Regions from separate parts of the Streptomyces sp. NPDC006261 genome, predicted to be linked through region 1. Evidence: riboswitches for the same ligand, from Rfam matches in the RefSeq annotation. Region 1 holds a riboswitch; each other region holds the start of a gene.
What was found. Region 1 has a riboswitch for cobalamin ahead of metE (5-methyltetrahydropteroyltriglutamate--homocysteine S-methyltransferase). Riboswitches for the same ligand answer to the same signal wherever they lie in the genome.

Region 1 (5,606 bases):
ATAGGCGGGCGGACGTAGCGGGTGCCGTAGGACTGGACCCAGCCGTGCTGGGTGGCAAGGTAGCCGGTGAGCTGCTCGGCGAAGTACTGGACCATGTCGTTGCGCTCGGGCTCGCCATGGACGAGGACGTCGATGCCGGTCTTCTCCTGGAAGGAGATGACTTCGCGGATCTCGGTCTCGATGCGCCGCTCGTATCCGGCGGTGTCGATGCGGCCGGCGCGCAGGTCGGCGCGGGCGGTGCGCAGCTCGGTGGTCTGTGGGAAGGAGCCGATGGTGGTGGTCGGCAGCAGGGGCAGGCGCAGGTGGGCGTGCTGGGCGGTCGCTCGCTGCGGGTACGGCTGCGAGCGGCGGCCGTCGGCGTCAGTGACGGCCGCGGCGCGGGCGCGTACCGCCGGGTTGTGGGTGAGGGCGGATCCGGCCCGGGAGGCCAAGTCGGCGCGGTTCACGGCGAGCTCGGCCGCGATGGTGTCGGTGCCCTCGGTGAGACCGCGGGCGAGGGTGACGACCTCAGCCGTCTTCTGGCGGGCGAAGGCCAGCCAGCGGGCGACCTGCGGGTCCATCTCGCGTTCCGCCGTCGCGTCCAGGGGGACGTGCAGCAGGGAGCAGGAGGCAGCCACGTCCACCCGGTCGGCGAGGCCGAGCAGGGTGCCGAGTGTCGACAGCGACTTCTCCATGTCGTTGATCCACACGTTGCGGCCGTCGACGACTCCGGCAACGAGCCGCTTGCCGGGCATGCCGCCGGCGGCGGCGAGGTCGTCGAGGTTGGCGGCACCGGCGCCGGTGAAGTCAAGGGCCAGTCCGTCGATCGGTGCCTTGGCCAGGACAGGGAGGGCGTCGCCGAGCCGGTCGAAGTAGGAGGCGACCAGGAGCTTGGGCCGGTCGGTGAGCGTGCCGAGGTCGCGGTAGGCGCGGGCTGCGGCGTTCAGCTCGGCCGGGGTGCGGTCCTGGACGAGGGCGGGCTCATCCAGCTGGACCCACTCGGCACCGGCGGCCCGCAGGTCGGCCAGTACCTCGGCGTATACCGGCAGCAGCCGGTCGAGCAGTGTCAGCGGCTCGAAGTCCGCGGCGACACCGGGGGCGGACTTGGCCAGCAGCAGGTAGGTAACCGGGCCGACCAGCACGGGGCGCGCGGTGAGGCCGAGCGCGAGGGCTTCCTTCAGCTCGGCGACCTGCTTGGCCGAGTCGGCGGAGAAGGCGGTGTCGGGGCCGAGTTCGGGGACCAGGTAGTGGTAGTTGGTGTCGAACCATTTGGTCATCTCCAGCGGCGCGACGTCCTGGGTGCCGCGGGCCATGGCGAAGTAGCCGTCGAGCGGGCTGGCATCGACAGCGGTGCGGTGGCGGGTCGGGATGGCGCCGACCATGACGGTGGTGTCCAGGACGTGGTCGTAATACGAGACGTCTCCGGTGGGCACCTCGTGGATGCCGGTGTCGGCGAGCTTCTGCCAGTTGGTGCGGCGCAGGCCGGCGGCCGTCTCCTTGAGGGCGTCGGCGGTGACCCGGCCCTTCCAGTAGCCCTCGATGGCCTTCTTCAGTTCACGGTTCTGGCCTTGGCGGGGGTAGCCGTACACGGTGGCCCTGGCGGCCGCGGCTGCGGACTTGGCTGTCACGGAACTCTCCTTCGCGAGTGTCTCTCCGAAAGACCCGGGACGACTCGTAGGACGCGAAGGGATGGCACACCGGGCGGACCACGCCGCAGTGTCGTCGCGTGTGCCTGCCTGATATGTACGCCGACCCGCCCACGAGGTCACCGAGATCACCGTGCGCTCACGCACGGGCAGTGGCAGGTCTTCGGACTCGCGGGCACGTCTGCCGGGGGCAGACACCTACTGGCCGTCGCTTCCCAGACCCGTCTGTCGGGTCCAGTGCGTATGACGGCGGTCGTTCCCGCTCACCGCTGCGGGGCAGTCCCGGATTCCCACCGGGTTCCCTCTTACGACGCGCCTGCCTGGAGGACAGGGCGAACCAGCTGCACCCGCCACCCTAGGCGCCGAGCTCGGCTCCGGGCCAACACCGGTCACATGCCGGACGGTGAGATGAGACACCCGCCCAAGCCCCGGTAGCGCCGGGAACGGAAACGCGGCGGAGCGCGGAGCGGTTCCTCAGTCCTCGCTCCACGCCCGCCTCCACAGGAGCCCGGGCCCCTCAGCCCCCGGTCGTATGTGTGGAACCCCCGGCCGGTCTTCCGTCCGAGCATCCCGGCCTCGACCATCCGCTGGAGCAACAGCGGCGGCGGTACGTACAGCGGCTCCTTGAACTGCTCATACAGCGACTGGGCGCGATGGCGGCGACCGTGTCCAGACCGATGAGGTCGGCGAGCTTGAGCGGGCTCATGGGGTGGGCGCAGCCGAGTTCCATGCCGACGGGTGCGGGGCGGGGCGATGAGGGGATGCGGAGCGGGCAGCACGACCGGCACCGTCGGCGCGGCCGGGGCGTCGCCGACCGGCCGCGGGGACTATCCCCGCAGGCACCGAGTCCGGTTCCTGCTGCTCAGGTTGCGGGGCCGGTGAGCGGAATGGTCGCGGTGATGGTCCCTACTCCGCCTGTCCGCCGGGTGATCTGGATGCGGGCGATCTGACGCACGATGCGCCGCCTCAGTTCCTCCAGCCGGCTGGCTCCGGGGCGCAGTTCTGACGGGGACAACAGCGGCTGCGGCCGGGCTGCCGTCTCGTAGGGGCCGGTGACGCTGATCGTTACCTCGTACCGGCCGAGTGTGCAGGTGAGTTGGCAGGAGGATCCGGGCGGGCTGCGTGTCAGAGCGTCGGAAGTCAGTTCCGAGGCGACCAGTAAGGCGTCGTCCACTCCGCCCTGGTGTGCTGCGCGGAAGTGGGCGTCGGGGGCACAGAGCAAGGGGTGGAGGGCGAATTCCACTTCGCTGCGGGCATGTGCCGCCGAGTCCGGCCGACAGGTGTCCCCTCCGGGGTCATCCGAGGCGTCGGCGGACTGGGGGTCGGTCGGATCTCCATCCGCAGGGCTCATGCCCCCCGCCTACCCTGCCCCGCCGGACCATACCGAAGAAGCGCGGGGGAAGTCCTTGAGACGCAGACCCGCGCGTCTGCCTGTCCGGGTTCGTGAGCGGATGGCCGGCCCCGTCGTTCACGACGACGAGCTTGCAGGTTCCCCGCCATGCCTTCCCCAGCACTGCCATGAGGACGGAACGGAAGGCCCGAGCTGAGGGATGCTCACGCGCATACGGCCGGCAGCGGTTCGCCTTGGACGTGAGACTCACCATGGCGGTGTCATGATCGTTTGGGGATACTCCCTTGATGACGACTCATCAGCCGCAGCCCGGCGCGCAGGGCCCGCTTCCGGTGATTGCCCCGCAGGGTGACTTCGACGAAGACACCCTGGCCCCGCTGGAAGCGCGGATCAGGGAAGCCGTGCACGCCCACGGCGGGATGATCCTGGACGCCGGCAACATCACCTTCGGCGACTCAACCTTCCTGCGCCTGCTCCTGGCCACCCACCAGGGAGCCGACCTCCGCATCGTCGCGCCCTCCCCCGCGGTCACACGGCTGATCAGCATCGTCGGCGCCGACCAGGTGCTGAACATCCATCCCACCCTGGAAGCCGCCCGCAACGCCTGACCGACGCAACTGACACCAGCCGGTCGGCCAGCGTGGGCACCTGGTGCAGGTGGCAGAGCGCCCAACGAAGCCAGAAGCAGTCGAGTGTGGGGGCAGTGGTTCGGGGTACTCACCTGCCGGTATCAGCCGTCAGGGCTGAAGGACAGGCAGGTTGAACCGATGAGGCGTTCGGAGCTGGGGCGTGAGGTGGAGTGGGTGGTTGTGGACTGCCCGCCCCGGGACATGCCCCGGCGGTTGTGCCGGGTCCTGGCCCGGGGTCTGCCCGCGGACGGAGTGACGATGTCGCTGCTCACCGACACCCCGTCGCGGCAGATGTTGTGCGCGTCGAACCAGATGGCCACCGACCTCGAAGAAGCGCAGTTCACCGTGCAGGAAGGCCCATGCATCACCGCAGCTGAAATAGGTGACGAGGTGCATCTGACCGACTGGAAGGCCGGAGCGCGGGAATGGCCGCTGTTCACGGCCGCCTTCCGCGAACGGCACCCCGACGTCCAGGCGGTCCACGCCTTCCCGCTCTGGTTCGGTGACTACATCCTCGGCTCGGTCGACGTGGCCACCCGCACCCCGGGAGGTCTGTCCCGTGGCGCGATCGAGCAAGCCGTGGACGCGGTCGACGCGGTCGCGGACGCTCTGCTCCCCGCGCAGCAGCTGCTCCTGGAACAGGACGAGCACCCACCGTGGGAACCGGCCGATGTTGTGCGCGCGCACTGGTCGGACACCCATCGCGCCATCGGAGTCGTCGCCGTGAAAGAAGAAATGAACACCGACGACGCCCTCGCCCTCATGCGCGCCCGAGCCTTCGCCTCTGGCCAGACTCTGGCGGAGATCACCGCTGACATCCTGCGCACCTGACCACCCGCACCACTACCACGGCGCCCATCGCGGGAGGGGCCTGGCCGCCCTGCGAGGGGGGCTATGTGCAGCGCGGTTCTGGTGTGTGGCGTCCTTAAGCGCCATCGGGCGGAGCCGCGCCCCTTCCAGGGTCTTCTGCAGTGCCGGTCGACCTCAGGGGGCACTTCCCCGCCCTGTGCTGCTGATACGACCGCTTCGGCCACCATCGGCAGTCCGCGCGGCGGTCTACGGCCGGACGCACCGCGCCCGCTGGCCGTACCTCATGCCGCTGGAGTAGAGGAACCCCTGGCAATTGCGACCCATGAACTTGATGCCTTGGGTACGCCGCTCCACATGAGTCAGCCGGAGGACTTCAGTGCCCAACTCGGTCGAGAGCTCCAGGAGGTCACCGGGCTTGAGGTCCTCGGCGAGGACATCGATTGTCATGGCGGGGATGGTACGGCTTGATCGCGAGCCGCTCGGCGAAGGATGACTGCGAGATGCCTGAGCAGACCGGCCACAGTGGGATGATCTCGTCGTGGCTGCTGTGATCACGGCGTCAGAGCCTTCCTGGATAGCCCCCTTCACGGGCTGAGCCCGCGGCAGTTCGGCAAGTTGGTGGCCGCAGTGCAGCGCGAGAGTGCAGCCGAACCACGGACGGGGCGCCCGTGGGGCCTGTCACTTGAGGACCGTATTCTCTTGGTCGCGGCCTACTGGTGCACCGCCTTGACCTTGCGCCAACTGGCCCTGCAGTTCGGGATTTCGAAGTCGGCCGCCGACCGGATCATCGACCACATCGGCCCTCTGCTGGCCTTGCCACCCCGATGCCGGTTCGCGAGGGGCACTGTGCTGATCGTCAACAGGAGGATAAGCGGCGAACCTCTCGGTCTCTCAACCGCCCGCCTCAACGTTGCGGTACAACCCTTCGGCGTACACCTTCAGCGCTTCGAGCTCACGGTCATCGGCGGTGAGCTCCCAGCGAAGCCTGGTCGACACCCACTCCCCTATATACCGGCTGTGCCTCCGGTGACGGCGGCATCCAGTCGGCCGGGTCCTGGTCCGACTTCGACCTGTTGGTGCGTACGGTCACCGCGACGAGTGAAACGTACGACCCCCTGGTCGTTCGCGTACGCGAGCGCCCGAACCCGCAGAAACAGTCCCCCGGGTCACGGGCACTCGATCACTGGCACG
Region 2 (5,606 bases), on a different contig from region 1:
GCGTACGGGTGCGTCGGCTGCCCGCCCGCATGGGCTCCCCGGTCGACCACTGCCTCACCTCCTTCGACCGGTACTTCGTCCCGCGCGAGGCCCTGCTCGCCGGGGGGCAGGGGCGGATCGGCGCGGACGGGCGGTTCACCAGCGAACTGGCCAACCGCAGAAGGCGGTTCCTCCTCTCCATCGGGAGGGTCACCCCCGGCAAGCTCTCCATGAGCGCCTGCGCGGTGGGGTCCGCCCGGGTCACCCTCGCCATCGCGATCCGGTACGCCGGCCACCGGCTGGTCTCCGGATCGCGGGGCTCGCGACGGGTGCCCGTCTACGCGCACCGCACCCACCACGGCCCCCTCGCCGCGGCGATGGCCACCGTCTTCGCGATGAGCCTGCTCCACCGCAGGGCACTGGACCGCTGGGAGTCCGCACCCGCCGCCGACCGGGACGAGGCGGAGCGCCTGGTCGCCGTCGCCAAGGGGTGGATCACCTGGCAGGCGCGGGGCGTCATCGTCGAGTGCCGGGAGCGGTGCGGGGCGCAGGGGTTGCTGGAGAACAACGGCATGACCGAGCTGTTCACCGGCATCGAGGGCGCCATCACCGCCGAGGGTGACAACCTCGCCGTCCACGCCAAGGCCGCCGCCGAGATGCTGTTCAGCGTTGCGGTCCGGGACGAGGAGGAGGCGCAGCGGCCCGGCGAGCTGGACGACCCCCGCTTCCTGGGCCGGCTGCTCGCGGCGGTGGAGGACATCTGGTTCGACCGCGCCCGGGAGCGGATCAGCGCCGCCCCGCCCGGCGACCCGCTCGGCCGGTGGAACGCTGCCTCGGGTTCCGCGCTGCGCGGGGTGGAGGCGTACGGCTACCGGCAGGCGAGCGAGGCGTACGAGCAGGCCGCCGCCTCCCTGCCCGCGGGGCCGGCCCGCGAGCGGCTGACCGAGCTGCACCGGCTCTTCGCCCTCCGGTGGATCGCCGGCAACAGCGGTGACCTGCTGGCGGCCGGACGGCTGACCGTCGAACAGGTGTCCCTGTTGCCCGAAGCGGTGGAGCGGCTCATCGCGACCGTGGCCCGGCACGCCCCCGACCTGGTGAAGTCGTTCGCGCTGCCGGAGCGCCTGATGTCGGACTGGCCGATCGCCGGAGCCGGCTACGCGGACGCCTATGACGATCCGGACGGGTCCTGGCACCAGCGCCGCAGGACGGGCGGAGCCGGGGCCCGCACGGCGGGTTTCCGGCGGCCCGCCTGTGGCAGCAAGCGGCGTCCGCTGCGCGAAACGGTGGCGGCGCTCGGCACCCGCGGGGTGCTGCTGGCCTACTGGGGAACCACGTCGGTGCTCTCGAGATGGTTCGAGAAGCCGCAGGTGGGCGTAGACGAATCGGTTCACCCCAGGGCGTAACCGGAAGATCGTCCTCCAGTTATTTCGGCGGTGGGCCTGTGCGTCATGCCACCCGCCGTTCAAGAGGCCGCCGATGAGAGGAAACACCGTGAAGAGCCAGACCATCCACCCGAAGATCACCGAGGTGCTGACCGAGACGTTCAAGGTGCCCGCAGCCGAAATCCTGCCGGAGTCCACGATGGACAGCCTGGAGATGGACTCCCTGGCGGTCGCCGAGTTCGCCGTCATCATCAAGGAGACCCTGGGGGTCGCCGCCGACTCCGAGAAGCTCTACAAGGACGCCACGCTGGCCGACATCTCCGCGTTCATCGACGCGGCCGTCGGCGGCGAGGCGGCAGGCGGTGCGGTGCCGGTGAGCAACACCCGATGAACCGACCCGCCATCGCCGTCACCGGCCTGGGGATGATCACCCCGGCCGGCCACACCACCGACACCACCTGGGACGGGGTCTGCCGCGGGGAGTCCTTCGCGCGCACCGTCCCCGAACTGCACGGCTGCGCCGTCGACTTCGCCTGTACGGTCTCCGGCATCGACCTGGACGAGGCGGTCGGCGGCCGCAGCGCCTTCCGCATGGGCCGGTACGTGAAGTTCGCCGTCCTCGCCGCACGGGAGGCGGTGGCCGACGCCGGGCTCGACCCCGCCCACTGGGACGGCGCCCGCGTCGCCGTCGTCGTCGGCACGAGCAGCGGGGGATCCGCCGGACTCACCGAACAGGCCGTCGCCCTGGAGCGGCGCGGCCCCGAGGCCACCTCACCTTCGGGCATCCTGCTCACCATCCCGAGCATGCCCGCGGCCGAGATCGCCATCCAGATGAAGGCCACGGGCCCCAGCCTGGCCCCCTGCACGGCCTGTTCCTCCGGGGTGACCGCCCTCTCCGTGGCCCGCGACATGCTGGCGCTGGGCCAGTGCGACATCGCGATCGCCGGAGCCACCGAGTCGATCGTCTTCCCGGTCGCCATGACCGGCTTCGCCCGCTCGGGCGCGGCGGCCCTGCGGGACGGGGACCCCGCCCGCCTCTGCCGCCCCTTCGCCGCCGACCGGGCCGGGCTCGTCATGGGCGAAGGCGCCGCGATCATGGTCCTGGAACGGGCTGAGGACGCCCGGGCCAGAGGAGCCGCACCCCGGGCGCTACTGGCCGGCACCGGCGCCACGACCGACGCCCACCACCCCACCAGCCCGCACCCCTCCGGGGCGGTCGCCCAGGCCGCCGTCGACGCGGCGCTGGCCGACGCAGGGTGGCGGGCCGAGGACGTCGACCACGTCAACGCGCACGGGACCTCTACCCCCCTGAACGACGCGACGGAAGCCGCCCTCATCGGCCGGGCCTATCCGCACCGGCCGCCCGTCACCGCCCCCAAGGGCGTACTGGGCCACTGCATGGGGGCGGCCGGCGCCATCGAGGCGGGGCTGACCGTCCTGACGCTCCAACACGGCATCGTCCCGCCGATCGCGAACCTGGACGCCCCCGACCCCGGGTTCGCCATCGACTGCGTCACCAAGGTCCCGCGTGAGCTGCCCGTACGACGGGCCGTCAGCCACTCCTTCGGCTTCGGCGGACAGAACGCGGTGATCGCGCTGCAGGCTCCGTGAGGGGCGGCCGGGCCGGTGCGGCGGGATGATCCCGCGCCGCACCGGCCCGCGTGCGGGGAGTGGTCCGCGCACCGGCTCTGAGCTGCACGAAGCCCCGTGATAGCTTGCCGGGGCCAGTCGAACCCCAGCGACGGGGTCAGGGAATCCGGTGCGAGACCGGAACTGACGCGCAGCGGTGAGGGGGACGGGCGGGGCCACGGCCACTGGAGCACACACGCGCTCCGGGAAGGCGTCCCGCCCGGACGAACCCGAGTCCGAAGACCTGCTGGCACCTGCGCCCCGCACCGGGGCACAGGAACCGTACGACGGGCTCCGCGGCTGAGCCCAGAGACACCGAGGTCCTCCGTGCTGTCCAAGGCCACCCCTGCCCCGATACGTACCGCCGCCCTGTTCGCGGTCGGCGTCGTCCTTCTCACCGCCTGCGGCGGCGGAGGAGGCACCACCTCGTCCGCCGACGGCGGCGACCAGGCCGACGGCTTCCCGCTCACCCTCAAGAACTGCGGGCGCACCGTCACCGTGAAGGCGCCGCCCCAGCGGGCCGTCTCCGTCGACCAGGGCTCGACGGAGATCCTCCTCTCGCTCGGCCTCGCCGACCGGCTCGCGGGCACCGCGACCTGGAGCGACCCCGTCATGAAGGGCCTGGAGAAGGCCGCCGAGGGCGTCGAGCGCATATCGGAGAACCGGCCCTCATCGGAGAAGGTCCTCGACAAGGAGCCCGACTTCCTCAGCGCCTCCTTCGCCTCCACCCTCGCCAAGGGCGGCGTCGCACCCCGCGAACAGTTCGAGAAGCTGGGCGTCCCCACGTACATCTCGCCCGCCGACTGCATCGGCAAGGACAACAGCGGCGGCGGTGACGGAGCCCGCACCGCACCCCTCACCATGGACAGCGTCTACACCGAAGTCCGTGAGCTCTCCCAGGTGTTCGGTGTCCCCGAGCGAGGCGACGCCCTGGTGGAGAAGCTCCAGGCGCGGGTGGCGAAGGCCACCGACGGCATCGACGGCTCGAAGGCCTCCCTCCTCTACTGGTTCTCCGACTCCAAGGCCCCCTACCTCGCGGGCTGCTGCGGTGCCCCCGGTGTCATCACCCGGGAGCTCGGCGCGAGGAACGTCTTCGACGACACCCACGACGAATGGCCCCAGATCAGCTGGGAGACCGTCGCCGACCGCAACCCCGACGTCCTGGTCATCGGCGACCTGAGCCGCACGATGCAGACGGCCGAGAGCGCCGAGAAGAAGATCGAGTTCCTGGAGTCCAACCCGGTCACCAAGACCATGGACGCCGTCAGGAACCGGCGGTACGTGCTGCTCAGCGGCCAGGCGATGAACCCGACCATCCGCACGGTCGAGGGCCTGGAGCGCGTCGCCGCCGGGCTGCGCGACTTCGGGCTCGCGGGGTGAGCAGCGGCAGCCGGACGGTGGAGCGGCCCGCTGAGGTACGACGGGCCGGCGCGCCGGTCCAGGCGCTGCTCTGGACCGGCGGACTCCTGCTCCTGCTGTTCTCCGTCGCCGTGGCCGTCACGATCGGGCCCGCCCGGATCTCCGTCCCCGACGTCTGGTCCGCCGTCGCCTCCCATCTTGGCTTCGGCGCCTCGGAGCTGAGCCCGATCCGGGACGGCATCATCTGGAACCTGCGCATGCCGCGCACCCTGCTCGCCGCCGTGTGCGGTGCCGGGCTCGCGGTGTGCGGCACGGTGATGCAGTCGCTGCTGCGCAACCCGCTCGCCGACCCCTTCGTCCTCGGCGTCTCCTCCGGGGCCTCCACCGGGGCGGTCGTGGTGGTCGTCCTCGGGGTGGGCGGGGGAGCGGTGTCACTGTCGGCGGGGGCGTTCGTCGGAGCCATCTGCTCCTTCGCCCTGGTGCTGCTCCTGAGCCACACCCTCGGCTCCACCACCGACCGGGTGGTGCTCTCCGGTGTCGCGGCGATGCAGCTCTTCTCCGCCCTGACCTCGTTCGTCGTGATGACCTCCGCCGACGCCGAGCAGACCCGCGGGGTGCTGTTCTGGCTGCTCGGCTCGCTCAGCGGCGTCGGCTGGAGCGAGGTGGCCCTGTGCACCGCCGTCCTCGCCGTCTGCCTGGTGACCTGCCTGGCCCACGCCCGTACGCTGGACGCCTTCGCCTTCGGGCAGGACGCGGCCGCCGCGCTCGGCGTGAACGTCGCCCGCACCCGGATCGTGCTGCTGTGCACCACCGCCCTGCTGACCGCCGCCCTCGTCAGCTCGGCCGGGGCGATCGGCTTCGTCGGTCTGGTCCTCCCACACGCGGCCCGCGCGCTCACCGGCTCCGGGCACCGGCGCCTGCTGCCGGTCACCGCACTCGCCGGGGCGGTCTTCCTCGTCTGGGTCGACACGCTCGCCCGCACGGTCCTGGACCCGCAGGAGGTGCCCGTCGGTGTGGTCACCGCGCTGATCGGCGTCCCCGCCTTCGTTCTCGTCCTGTACCGCACCCGGAGCACGCCATGAGCGCTTCCACCGGCCTGCGCGCCGAGCGGGTCGGCCGGGCGGCCGGCGGCCGGCTCATCCTCGACGGGGTCGACATCACCCCGCCTCCCGGCGCCACCGTCGGGCTGCTCGGTCCCAACGGCTCCGGCAAGTCCACCCTGCTGCGGATCCTCGCGGGCCTCCTCGCCCCGGACAC
Region 3 (5,606 bases), on a different contig from region 1:
GCGCGTCGAACGGGTTGCGGCGCCGTCGGTGGGGGAGTGCCAGGAGGGCGGCCTGCCGTACGTCGTCGGCGGTGACCTCCTCGCGCCCCGCCCAGGCGGCCAGCGCGGTCGCGGTACGGGCCATCACGATGTCGGCCCGCATCCCGTCGACCTCGAACGCGGCGCAGGTAGCGGCGATCTGCCGCAGCACGCCGTCACCGAGCACGACGCGGGACAGCAGGGCGCGCGCGGAGGCGATGCGCTCGCGCAGGGCGCTCTCCTCCCCGGCCCAGCGCGCGGCGAACCCTTCGGGGTCGTCGTCGTACGCGAGCCGGCGCCGTACGACCTCGACCCGCTCATCGGTGTCCCGGGAGGCGGCCACCTCGACGGTCAGCCCGAACCGGTCCAGCAACTGCGGCCGCAGCTCGCCCTCTTCCGGGTTCATCGTCCCGACCAGCAGGAACCGCGCCGCATGCCGTACGGAGACGCCCTCGCGCTCGACGTACGAGGCACCCATGGCCGCCGCGTCCAGCAGCAGGTCCACCAGGTGGTCGTGGAGGAGGTTGACCTCGTCGACGTACAGGATGCCGCGGTGCGCGTCGGCCAGCAGCCCCGGCTCGAACGCCTTCACGCCCTCCGAGAGCGCCCGCTCGATGTCCAGCGCCCCCACGAGCCGGTCCTCGGACGCCCCGACGGGCAGCTCCACGGTCCGTGCCGGCCGCGACACACCGGCGGCCTCCGCGTGGGGCCCATCGGGACACGCCGGGTCGGGGGAGTCGGGATCACAGGAGAACCGGCACCCCGCTACGACGGAGACCTCGGGCATGAGGGCGGCCAGCGCGCGGACGGCGGTGGACTTGGCGGTCCCCTTCTCGCCCCGCACGAGCACACCACCGACGGCCGGACTGACCGCGTTCAGCAACAGCCCGAGCCGCAGGTCGTCCTGCCCTACGATCGCGGTGAAGGGATACGGCGTACTCACTTGGCCTCCTCGTTGACATGAACCTCGGCACCATCAAGTTCGCAGGCCCTCGGCTCCTCGTTCTCCGCCCCGGCGGACCCGGCGGACTTGGCGGACCCGGCGAACTCAAGCCCTTGCGACGATCGAGGAGCGGGGTCCGGGGCTGCACCCCGGCTATCCGCCGCACCCGCGCCCCGGCTCAACGGCGGCGCCCCCGGCGGCACGAAGGGCAACCCCGCCGGCGCGCCCCCCTCGATCAACCGCCACAACGCGTCCGTGTCCGCGTGCTCCTCCACCAGATCCCCCAGACGGTCCAGCTGCTCCTCCCGCAGCACCCCGAAACACGTGTCCGGCGCAGGTACGAACCGCCGCCCGGCCCCCCGGGCCACCTCCTCCAGGAACCGCCGCCGGAACCCATCGCTCTCCAGGGACCCGTGCCAGTGCGTCCCCCACACGGCCCCCACCCGGCACCCGTCCAGGAACGGCTCCCCGCCCCGCACATCGGCCACCCCGTGGTGGATCTCGTACCCCTCCACCGGCTCGCCCAGCGCCGAACCCACCGGCCGCGCCAGCGTCTTGGCCCGGTCGAAACGAATACGCACCGGCAGCAGCCCCAGCCCGTCCACGACCCCCGCCCGCGACTCCACCTCGTCCTCGATCCGCTCACCGAGCACCTGGAACCCCCCGCAGATCCCCAGCACCGGCCGCCCCTCCGCCGCCCGCCGCACGAGCGCGTCCGCGAGCCCCCGCTCGCGCAGCCAGGCCAGCGCCTTCACCGTGCCGCGCGTCCCGGGCACGACGACCAGGTCCGCGTCGGCCAGCTCATCGGCCCGGTCCACGAACCGCACGACGACGCCCGGTTCGGCGGCCAGCGCGTCCACGTCCGTGAAGTTCGACATCAACGGAACCGCGCAGACCGCGACCCGCAGCACGTCCTCGCCGTGCGGGGGCGTCACGACCGACTCCCGTACCGCACCCCGCAAGGAGACCCGCAGGCCGTCCTCCTCGTCGATACCGAGCCCATGGGTGAACGGCAGCACCCCGTACGTCCGCCGCCCGGTCAGCCCGTACAGCATGTCCAGGCCCGGCTCCAGCAGTGAGACGTCACCCCGGAACTTGTTCACCAGATAGCCCGCGACCAGCGACTGGTCCTCCGCGCTGAGCAGCGCCGTGGTCCCGAAGAACGAGGCGAAGACCCCGCCGCGGTCGATGTCCCCGACCACGAGAACGGGAAAGCGGGCCGCCCGCGCGATCCCCATGTTCACGATGTCCGTACGCCGCAGGTTGATTTCCGCGGGGGAGCCCGCCCCCTCACAGATCACCGCGTCATAGGCCGACCGCAGCTGCTCCAGGCAGTCGGAGACCGTCCCGAGCAGCGCCTCCTGACGCCCCCCGTGGTAACCCCGGGCGCTCATCTCGCCCACCGGCTTCCCCATCAGGACGACCTGGCTGGAGCGGTCGCTGCCCGGCTTCAGCAGGACCGGGTTCATCAGCGCGGTCGGCTCCACCCGGGCGGCCTGCGCCTGCATGGCCTGGGCGCGCCCGATCTCCGCGCCCTCGCGGGTCACGAAGGAGTTGAGGGACATGTTCTGCGCCTTGAAGGGCGCGACCTTCACGCCCCGGCGCACCAGCCAGCGGCAGATGCCGGCCGTGACGACGCTCTTGCCCGCGTCCGATGTGGTCCCCGCGACCAGCAGCCCGCCACTCATGCCCGTCCCCGTTTCTGTCCTGTCGACGACCGTCCCGTGACCACGCGCCCCACGACCGTCCGGCCCACCACACACACGCCGAGGGCCAGCACGCTCACCCGGCGCGACAACCGCACCGCGCGCTCGATGTCGGAACTCCGGACCTCCCGGCCCGACTCCCCGTTCAGGACCGGCCGGTGCTCGACGCGCCCCGCGTACGCCAGCGTGCCGCCGAGCCGTACGCCGAGCGCCCCCGCGAACGCGGCCTCCACCGGTCCCGCGTTCGGGCTCGGGTGACGCCCCGCGTCCGCCTTCCAGGCGCGCACGGCCTCCGAGGGCCGCCCGCCGCCCACCACGGCCAGTGCGGCCGTCAGCCGGGCACCGGGCCACCCCGCGAGGTCGTCCAGGCGGGCCGAGGCCCAGCCGTAACGGCGGTAGCGGGGCGACCTGTGGCCGACCATCGCGTCGAGGGTGTTCACGGCCCGGAAGCCGACGAGCCCCGGCACCCCGCCGATCGCGCCCCACACGAGCGCGCCCACGACGGCGTCCGAGGTGTTCTCCGCGACCGATTCCACGACGGCACGGGCGATCTGCGGTCCGTCCAGGGAGTGCGGATCGCGCCCGCACAGACGCGGCAGCCGCTCCCTGGCCACCTCCAGGTCCCCGGCGGCCAGCGCCCCTCCGACGGCGCGGGCCTCCCGGCCCAGCGACGTACCGCCGACGACCGACCACGTGGCGGCGGCGGTCAGCGCGACGGTGAGCGCGGGACGGTCCCGTACGGCACGGGCGGCCAGCGCGGCGGCCCCCACGGCGCCTCCGGCGCACAGCAGGGTGTGCAGCGCTCCCCGGCCTCGGTCGTCCCGCCACAGCAGCAACTCCACCCGCGCGGCGGCCCGGCCGAAACCGGCTACGGGATGCCCCCGGCGAGGGTCGCCGAGAGCCGCGTCGGCGATCAGCCCGGCGATGGCGCCGTACGCGAAGACACGATCGGCACGCACGGTCAGCCCGCCGCGGGCAGAGGCGTTCCGGCAGGAAGGGGCACAGGATGCGGTACACGGCGGCCGGGCATGGCTTATGTCCTCACTCAGGGTCCGCGCCCTGGTTCGACGTGACCGGCGACAAGAGTCTCCTGGCTTCCGGATCCGCAGTTCCCCCGGCCTTCCAGCCCGCGTACCGAGGGCCGTGACATCCGGTGTGGGGGAGTGCTCCCCGGTGACAGTGGCGGGACCGCGCCGGATTCACACCGGCTTCCTCTTCTGTCGCCGTAAATGGCTCCGGCAGTCCACCACGCTGCGAGAACGGGCGTCAACTCGCTGTTGACCTGCGGAGCTCCAGTGTGCGCAGACGCACATCGGGCCGGACACACGGTGGTGTGTCCGGCCCGAGAGGAAGCGTCGGTGCGGTCAGGCGACGATCAGATAGATCCCGTACGCGACCGCCGCCACGCAGGCCGCGAAGCAGGCGTACGCGCCGGTGCGCGCGAGCGCGGCCGACCCGCCGGAGGCGCTGCCGCCGGCCGGGGCCGACAGCTTGGAGAGGGCCACGATGCCCACGGTGAAGAGGCCGACCAGCGCGACGGTGACCACGAGACTGACACCGAAGACGGAGGCGAGAGCTGCCCAGTCGATTTTCATACGGATCTGTCCTTACACCGTGGCCGAGGGCCGCGCCGTGTCGTCGGGCGCTGCGGCCGGGGCCGGGATGGTGGTCATGAGGTCGGTGGGGTGGGTACCGATGGGCGGCGGCTGGACCGCGGCGATGGCCGTGGTGACGACACCCCGGGGCTCGTCGTCCGTGGCCGCGGTGTCGTTGACGTTGGTGTGGTCCACCGGCTGGCGGCGCGAGGCAAGCCAGATGGCGAAGGAGCCGCCGACCAGCAGGATCGCGGTGGTGGTGATGCCCCACGGGCCCTGCTTGGTGAGGAACTCGGCACCCGCGCCGACCAGACCGGCGGCAGGGAGCGTCAGACCCCAGGCGACGAACATCCGGGTGGCGGTGGACCAGCGGACCACGCCGCCCTTGCGGCCGAGGCCCGCGCCCATCACGGCACCCGAGCAGGACTGGGTGGTGGAGAGCGAGAAACCGAGGTGCGACGAGGCCAGGATGACGGTCGCGGCACTGGTCTGGGCCGCGAAGCCCTGCGGCGGCTTCAGGTCGGTCAGGCCGCTGCCCATGGTGCGGATGATGCGCCAGCCACCGAGGTAGGTGCCGAGCGCGATGGCGACACCTGCGGAGACGATGACCCACATCGGCGGATTGGAGCCGGGGGCGAGAACGCCGCCGGTGACCAGGGCCAGGGTGATGATGCCCATCGTCTTCTGGGCGTCGTTGGTGCCGTGGGCGAGCGAGACGAGACCGGCCGAGGCGATCTGACCGGCCCGGTAGCCCTTGGCCGTCGACTTGAGCTGGTTCGGGTCGGTGACGTTCCGGTTGATCCGGTACGTCAGCCTCGTGGCCAGCATCGCGGCGAGACCGGCGACCAGCGGGGCGGCGATCGCGGGGAGCAGCACCTTGGTGACGACGGTGCCGCCGTTGATCGAGGACCAGCCGGCCGACATGACCGCCGCGCCGATCAGACCGCCGAACAGGGCGTGGGAGGAGCTGGAGGGCAGGCCGACCAGCCAGGTCAGCAGATTCCACAGGATGGCGCCGACGAGCGCCGCGAAGATGACCTCGGTTCTGAGGCCGTTCTCGTTGACGATCCCGCCGGAGATCGTCTTGGCGACCTCCACTGACAGGAACGCGCCGATGAGGTTGAGAACGGCGGACATGGCCACCGCTGTCTTGGGCTTCAGTGCGCCGGTCGAGATGGTGGTAGCCATCGCGTTGGCGGTGTCGTGGAAACCGTTCGTGAAATCGAACACGAGAGCTGTCACGACCACAATCGCGAGCAGCAGCGTGATGTGTTCCATTTACCCAGGCAATCGTTCGACGTCAGTGGCACGTGGACCGTAGGCAACCTGGGTGAACGGAAGATG
Region 4 (5,606 bases), on a different contig from region 1:
CACCGACGACTTCGCACCCAGCGACTTCTTCGCCACCGGCACCAGCGGAGCACCCGCGTCCCCCGACCCGCCTGCCCGGGCCACCAGCTTGTAGACCATCGAGCACGTGGGGTGCCCGCTCCCGGTCACCAGCTGCGTGCCGACCCCGTACGCGTCCACCGGTGCGGCCGCCAGCGAGGCGATGGCGTACTCGTCCAGGTCCGAGGTCACCACGATCTTCGTGCCCGTCGCCCCCAGCTCGTCCAGCTGCTGCCGCACCCGGTGCGCGACCAGCAGCAGGTCCCCGGAGTCGATCCGTACGGCCCCGAGCTCGGGGCCCGCGATCTCCACCGCCGCCCGCACCGCCTCGGACACGTCGTACGTGTCGACCAGCAGCGTCGTGCCCCGCCCCAGCGAGTCCACCTGCGCCCGGAACGCGTCCCGCTCGGTGTCGTGCAGCAGGGTGAAGGCGTGCGCGCTGGTGCCCACGGTCGGGATCCCGTAGCGGAACCCGGCCGCCAGGTCGGAGGTGGCGTCGAATCCGCCGACGTACGCCGCTCGCGCCGAGGCCACGGCCGACAGCTCGTGCGTCCGCCGCGCCCCCATCTCGATCAGCCGGCGCCCCCCGGCGGCGGCCGACATGCGCGAGGCGGCGGCCGCGATCGCGGAGTCGTGGTTGAGGATGGAGAGGATCACCGTCTCCAGCAGCACGCACTCGGCGAAGGAACTCTCCACCCTCAGGATCGGCGAGCCCGGGAAGTACACCTCGCCCTCCGGGTAGCCCCAGATGTCGCCGCTGAAGCGGTAGCCCGCCAGCCATTCGAGGGTCGGCTCGTCGACGATGTCCTGCTGGCGCAGGAAGCCGATGATCTCGTCGTCGAAGTGGAAGTTCTCCACCGCGTCCAGCACCCGGCCGGTGCCCGCGACGACCCCGTACCGCCGCCCCTCGGGCAGTCTGCGGGTGAACGCCTCGAAGACGGAGTGCCGGCCGGCGGTGCCCGCCTTGAGGGCCGCCTGCACCATGGTCAGCTCGTACTGGTCGGTGAAGAGCGCGGTCGACGGAACGCCGACCCGTCGCCCGAGGTCCGCTGAGTTCATGGCTGGGATGCTACCCCCTATTCGTCAAAGTGACGAGATGTGGGGCCGGTTTGTGCGCCCGGGCCGCTCGGGTGGCAGCATGGGACAGGTGAGCGTTGCTACCCCCGTAGAGATCGAACGTCCTGATTCGGCCGAGGAGACCTTCGCGGTCCCCGAGCCGGACGTCCCGTGGGTGACGCTCGTCCACAACGACCCGGTCAATCTCATGAGTTATGTGACCTATGTCTTCCAGGCCTACTTCGGCTACTCCAAGGACAAGGCGCACAAACTCATGCTCGACGTGCACCAGAAGGGCCGCGCCGTCGTCTCCAGCGGGAGCCGCGAGGAGATGGAGCGCGACGTCCAGGCCATGCACGGCTACGGGCTGTGGGCCACCCTCACCCAGGACCGCAACTAGCGTCCTCGCCGCCGTACGCACCCCCTGCCCCGTTTCGACCCACCATCGGAGAATCCATGGCCGGCCACTTCGAGGCCACCCCGGGCGGCGGCGCGGCCGTCGCGCTCGACGAGGTCGAGATCTCGATCCTGCGCTCCCTCGCCGTGCAGCTGCTCGAACTGATCGGCCCGGGCGACACGCCCGCCGACGGCGAGGACCCGCTCGCCGCGCTCTTCGCCGAGGGGCCCAGCAAGCCGCCCTCGGACCCGGCCCTGGCCCGGCTCTTCCCCGACGCGTACGGGGGTCCCGACGGGCCCACCCCCGAGGGCAGGTCGCAGGAGGAGCTGCGGGAGCTGTCCGCCGAGTTCCGCCGCTTCACCGAGACCGACCTGCGCTCCCGCAAGCGCGAGGACGCCCTCGCCGTCGTCCGGACGCTGGACGCGCTGTCGCCCGCCGGGGGCGGCGGAGCCGTACTCACCCTCACCGCCGAGGAGTGCCGCGCCTGGCTCGGCTCGCTCAACGACCTGCGCCTGACCATCGGCACCCGGCTGGAGGTCTCCGACGAGGGCGAGGGTGAGGAGGCCTCGCTCTACCGGCTCCCCGACAGCGACCCGCGCAAGCCCATGGTGATGGCCTATCTCTGGCTCGGCGCGCTGCAGGAAACGCTCGTCGAGACACTGATGCCGTAGTCGTTCCGCGCCGCCCCCCCGGGCGTACTCCGTTCGCTCGGCGGAGGCTCGGATCCGACCGCCCCGGACCATCCCCCCGTGGCCCCCGGTGTCCACCATGCGGTCCCTCCCGTACCACCCACCGGTACGCGAGGGCCCGCATGCCTATCCTGGCGCCATGCTGACCATCACCCAGGCGCTCCACGACCAGATCGTCGCCCACTCCCGCGCCGACCACCCCGACGAGGCGTGCGGCGTGGTGGCGGGCCCGGCCGGAACGGGGCGCCCCGAGCGCTTCATCCCGATGCTCAACGCCGCCCGCTCGCCCACGTTCTACGAGTTCGACTCCGGCGACCTCCTCAAGCTCTACCGCGACATGGACGACCGCGACGAGGAGCCCGTGGTCATCTACCACTCGCACACGGCGACCGAGGCCTACCCCTCCCGCACCGACGTGACGTACGCCAACGAGCCCGGCGCCCACTACGTCCTGGTCTCCACCGCCGACACCGACGGCGCCGGCCCCTTCCAGTTCCGCTCGTACCGGATCGTGGACGGCGAGATCACCGAGGAGGACGTGCAGGTCGTCGAGGCGTACTGAGGCCTGCCGATTCCCCCGGGCCCGCGTAGCCGCCGCACGGGTCTGGCACACTGCACCCGAGACCCGACCACAGGGCAGCAGGAACCAGGAAGCCGGTGCGAATCCGGCACGGTCCCGCCACTGTGACCGGGCCCCCTCCCGTACGGACGACTCCCCAGCGGACGACTCCGTACCGGAGGGCGCGCCCGGAAGCCAGGAACTGGCCCGCTGCCTTCTCGCATCGACCAGGGGACGCGGAAATCCCCCGGAGAGGCCCCGCCATGTCCTGGCGCACCCCCGCGCTCATAGCCGCCGCCGTGCTGCTCCCGCTCGCCCTCACCGCCTGCTCCACCCCGGACGGCGACAACGCCGGCACCGGGAACGGCGCCACGGCGAAGAGCGACGGCTTCCCGTACACCGTCACCAACTGCGGTGTCACCACCACGTACAAGGCCCCGCCGAAGCGCGTGGTCACCATGAACCAGCACGTCACCGAGATCATGCTGGAACTGGGCCTGACCGAGTCCCTCGCCGGCACCGCCTACCTCGACGACAAGGTCCTGCCGAAGTACGCGAAGGACTACGCGTCCGTCCCGGTCATCGCCAAGGAGTACCCCTCCTACGAGCAGGTCCTCGCCACCGGCCCCGACTTCGTCTACGGCGGCTACAGCAGCGCCTTCACCGCGGGCGACGGCCGCAGCCGCGAGGCGTTCGAGAAGTCCGGCATCGGGACCCGGCTCAACACCGAGAGCTGCGCCAAGACCGACACCCCGATGGAGACCCTCTACGAGGAGATCCGCGAGGTCGGCCGCACCTTCGGCGTCCCCGACCGCGCCGAGGCCTGGATCAAGCAGGCGAAGGCCGACAACGCGGCGACCGCCGAGAAGCTGGCGGACCTGAAGCCGCTCCCCGTCTTCGTCTACGACAGCGGCGACAAGACCGCGTTCACCGCGGGCGGCAAGGGCATCGGCAACGAGCTGATCGAGCGGGCCGGCGGCACCAACATCTTCGCCGACCTCGACAAGTCCTTCGGGGACGCCTCCTGGGAGAACGTCGTCGCCCGCAGGCCCGAGGCGATCGTGATCTACGACTACGGCGCCACCACCGTCGAACAGAAGAAGAAGCGCCTCCTCACCGACCCGGCCCTCGCCGACGTCCCCGCCATCAAGAACAAGCGCTTCGCGGTCATGCCGCTCTCCGACGCGGTCCTCGGCGTCCGCGTCCCCGCCGCCGTCGGGAAACTCGCGGCCCAGCTCCACCCGGCGGCCACCACCTCGTGACCTGCCGCACCCCCGCACCGCGGCGGCTGCTGCGCTACACCCTGGTCGTCGGCGTCCTCGCCGGCCTCCTCGCAGCCGCCGTGGTCGCCGCCCTCGCCCTCGGCTCCGTCCGCATCCCGCCCGGCCAGGTGATCGACATCCTGACCGGCCGGGCGGACGCGAGCCCCTTCCGCACGATCGTCCTGGACGTCCGGCTGCCCCGGGTCCTGCTCGGCATCGTCGTCGGCGCCGGACTCGCCGTCATCGGCACCGTCCTCCAGGCCCTAGTACGCAACCAGCTGGCCGACCCGTTCCTCCTCGGCGTCTCCTCCGGCGCCTCCACCGGCGCGGTCCTGGTGATCGTCCTCGGCATCGGCGCCACCCTCGCCACCACCGTCACGATCCCCGCCGCCGCCTTCGCCGGCGCCCTGCTCTCGCTGCTGCTCGTCTACACCCTGGCGCGCGGCGGGGGAGGCCTCACCACCAACCGGCTCGTCCTCGCCGGGGTCGCCGTCTCCTACATACTCTCCGCCTTCACCAGCCTGATCCTGGTCACCTCCGCCCGCGCCGACCACCTCCAGGAAGTCCTCTACTGGACCCTCGGCGGCCTCGGCGCGGCCCGCTGGGACATGCTCGCGCTCCCCACGGTCACCCTGGTCGCCGGTACGGCCGTACTCCTCACCCTGGCCCGCCCGCTCGACCTGCTCCTGGTGGGGGAGGAGGGCGCGACCGTCCTCGGCCTGGACACCGCCCGCTTCCGGGCCGCCGTCTTCGTCCTCGCCTCGCTGATGACCGGGGCGCTCGTCGCGTACAGCGGGGCGATCGGCTTCGTCGGCCTGATGGTCCCGCACATGGCCCGGATGGCGGTCGGCGCCTCGCACCGCGCGCTGCTCCCGGTCGTGGCGCTCGGCGGGGCGGTGTTCCTGGTACTCGCCGACCTGGCCGCCCGGACGCTCGCGGCCCCGCAGGACATCCCGGTGGGCGTGCTCACGGCGCTGACCGGGGGCCCGTTCTTCCTGTGGATGCTGCGCCGCCGCCCCGAGGGAGCACCCGCATGAGGCTGTCACTTCCCGAGGGAGCCCGCCCGTGACCACCCTGCGCACCGAGGGCCTCTCGTACGGCATCGGCGAAGGCCGCCACCTCGTCGACGCCGTCGACCTCACGGCCGCCGACGGCGAGACCGTCGGCCTGGTCGGCCCCAACGGCAGCGGCAAGACCACGCTCCTGCGCTGCGTCTACGGCACCCTGCGCCCCACCCACGGCCGCGTCCTCCTCGACGGCGACGACCTCGCCGCACTCCCCGTGAAGGCCCGCGCCCAGCGCATCGCCACCGTCCCGCAGGACGGCCACGCCGGGTTCGAGCTCACCGTCGGCCAGGTCGTCGCGATGGGCCGCGCCCCGCACAAGCGGTTCTGGGAGCCGGACAACGCCGCCGACACCGCACTCGTCACCGAGGCACTGGAGCGGGTGGGGGTCGCCGCACTCGGACCCCGTACGTTCGCCTCCCTCTCCGGCGGCGAACGCCAGCGCGCCCTGGTCGCCCGCGCCCTGGTCCAGCAGCCCTCGCTCGTCGTCCTGGACGAGCCGACCAACCACCTGGACATCCGCTACCAGCTGGAGATCCTCTCCCTGGTCCGCGACCTGGG

Region 2: linked by a shared signal. The riboswitch ahead of ABZ154_RS00790 (ABC transporter substrate-binding protein) and the one ahead of metE (5-methyltetrahydropteroyltriglutamate--homocysteine S-methyltransferase) in region 1 are both predicted to bind cobalamin.
Region 3: linked by a shared signal. The riboswitch ahead of ABZ154_RS28100 (cobalamin biosynthesis protein) and the one ahead of metE (5-methyltetrahydropteroyltriglutamate--homocysteine S-methyltransferase) in region 1 are both predicted to bind cobalamin.
Region 4: linked by a shared signal. The riboswitch ahead of ABZ154_RS04440 (ABC transporter substrate-binding protein) and the one ahead of metE (5-methyltetrahydropteroyltriglutamate--homocysteine S-methyltransferase) in region 1 are both predicted to bind cobalamin.

The regions. Positions count from the first base shown of each region.
Region 1 covers NZ_JBEXSI010000047.1:41,831-47,436, reverse strand. The annotation lists gene metE (5-methyltetrahydropteroyltriglutamate--homocysteine S-methyltransferase) at 1-1,607, opposite strand, end outside; cobalamin riboswitch at 1,779-1,965, opposite strand; partial or broken gene ABZ154_RS26505 (3-hydroxyacyl-CoA dehydrogenase family protein) at 2,147-2,358, opposite strand; gene ABZ154_RS26500 (hypothetical protein) at 2,488-2,976, opposite strand; gene ABZ154_RS26495 (STAS domain-containing protein) at 3,264-3,584, shown strand; gene ABZ154_RS26490 (hypothetical protein) at 3,744-4,436, shown strand; gene ABZ154_RS26485 (hypothetical protein) at 4,662-4,862, opposite strand; partial or broken gene ABZ154_RS26480 (transposase family protein) at 4,954-5,276, shown strand; partial or broken gene ABZ154_RS26475 (HNH endonuclease) at 5,307-5,548, opposite strand.
Region 2 covers NZ_JBEXSI010000001.1:175,126-180,731, reverse strand. The annotation lists gene ABZ154_RS00805 (acyl-CoA dehydrogenase) at 1-1,382, shown strand, start outside; gene ABZ154_RS00800 (acyl carrier protein) at 1,471-1,752, shown strand; gene ABZ154_RS00795 (beta-ketoacyl-[acyl-carrier-protein] synthase family protein) at 1,749-2,972, shown strand; cobalamin riboswitch at 3,070-3,257, shown strand; gene ABZ154_RS00790 (ABC transporter substrate-binding protein) at 3,318-4,370, shown strand; gene ABZ154_RS00785 (iron chelate uptake ABC transporter family permease subunit) at 4,388-5,431, shown strand; gene ABZ154_RS00780 (ABC transporter ATP-binding protein) at 5,428-5,606, shown strand, end outside.
Region 3 covers NZ_JBEXSI010000054.1:27,349-32,954, reverse strand. The annotation lists gene ABZ154_RS28110 (putative cobaltochelatase) at 1-961, opposite strand, end outside; gene ABZ154_RS28105 (cobyric acid synthase) at 958-2,649, opposite strand; gene ABZ154_RS28100 (cobalamin biosynthesis protein) at 2,646-3,626, opposite strand; cobalamin riboswitch at 3,751-3,884, opposite strand; gene ABZ154_RS28095 (hypothetical protein) at 4,032-4,262, opposite strand; gene ABZ154_RS28090 (inorganic phosphate transporter) at 4,275-5,540, opposite strand.
Region 4 covers NZ_JBEXSI010000005.1:54,292-59,897, reverse strand. The annotation lists gene ABZ154_RS04460 (nicotinate phosphoribosyltransferase) at 1-1,077, opposite strand, end outside; gene clpS (ATP-dependent Clp protease adapter ClpS) at 1,157-1,474, shown strand; gene ABZ154_RS04450 (DUF2017 domain-containing protein) at 1,531-2,142, shown strand; gene ABZ154_RS04445 (M67 family metallopeptidase) at 2,300-2,722, shown strand; cobalamin riboswitch at 2,805-2,924, shown strand; gene ABZ154_RS04440 (ABC transporter substrate-binding protein) at 2,983-3,981, shown strand; gene ABZ154_RS04435 (iron ABC transporter permease) at 3,978-5,018, shown strand; gene ABZ154_RS04430 (ABC transporter ATP-binding protein) at 5,047-5,606, shown strand, end outside.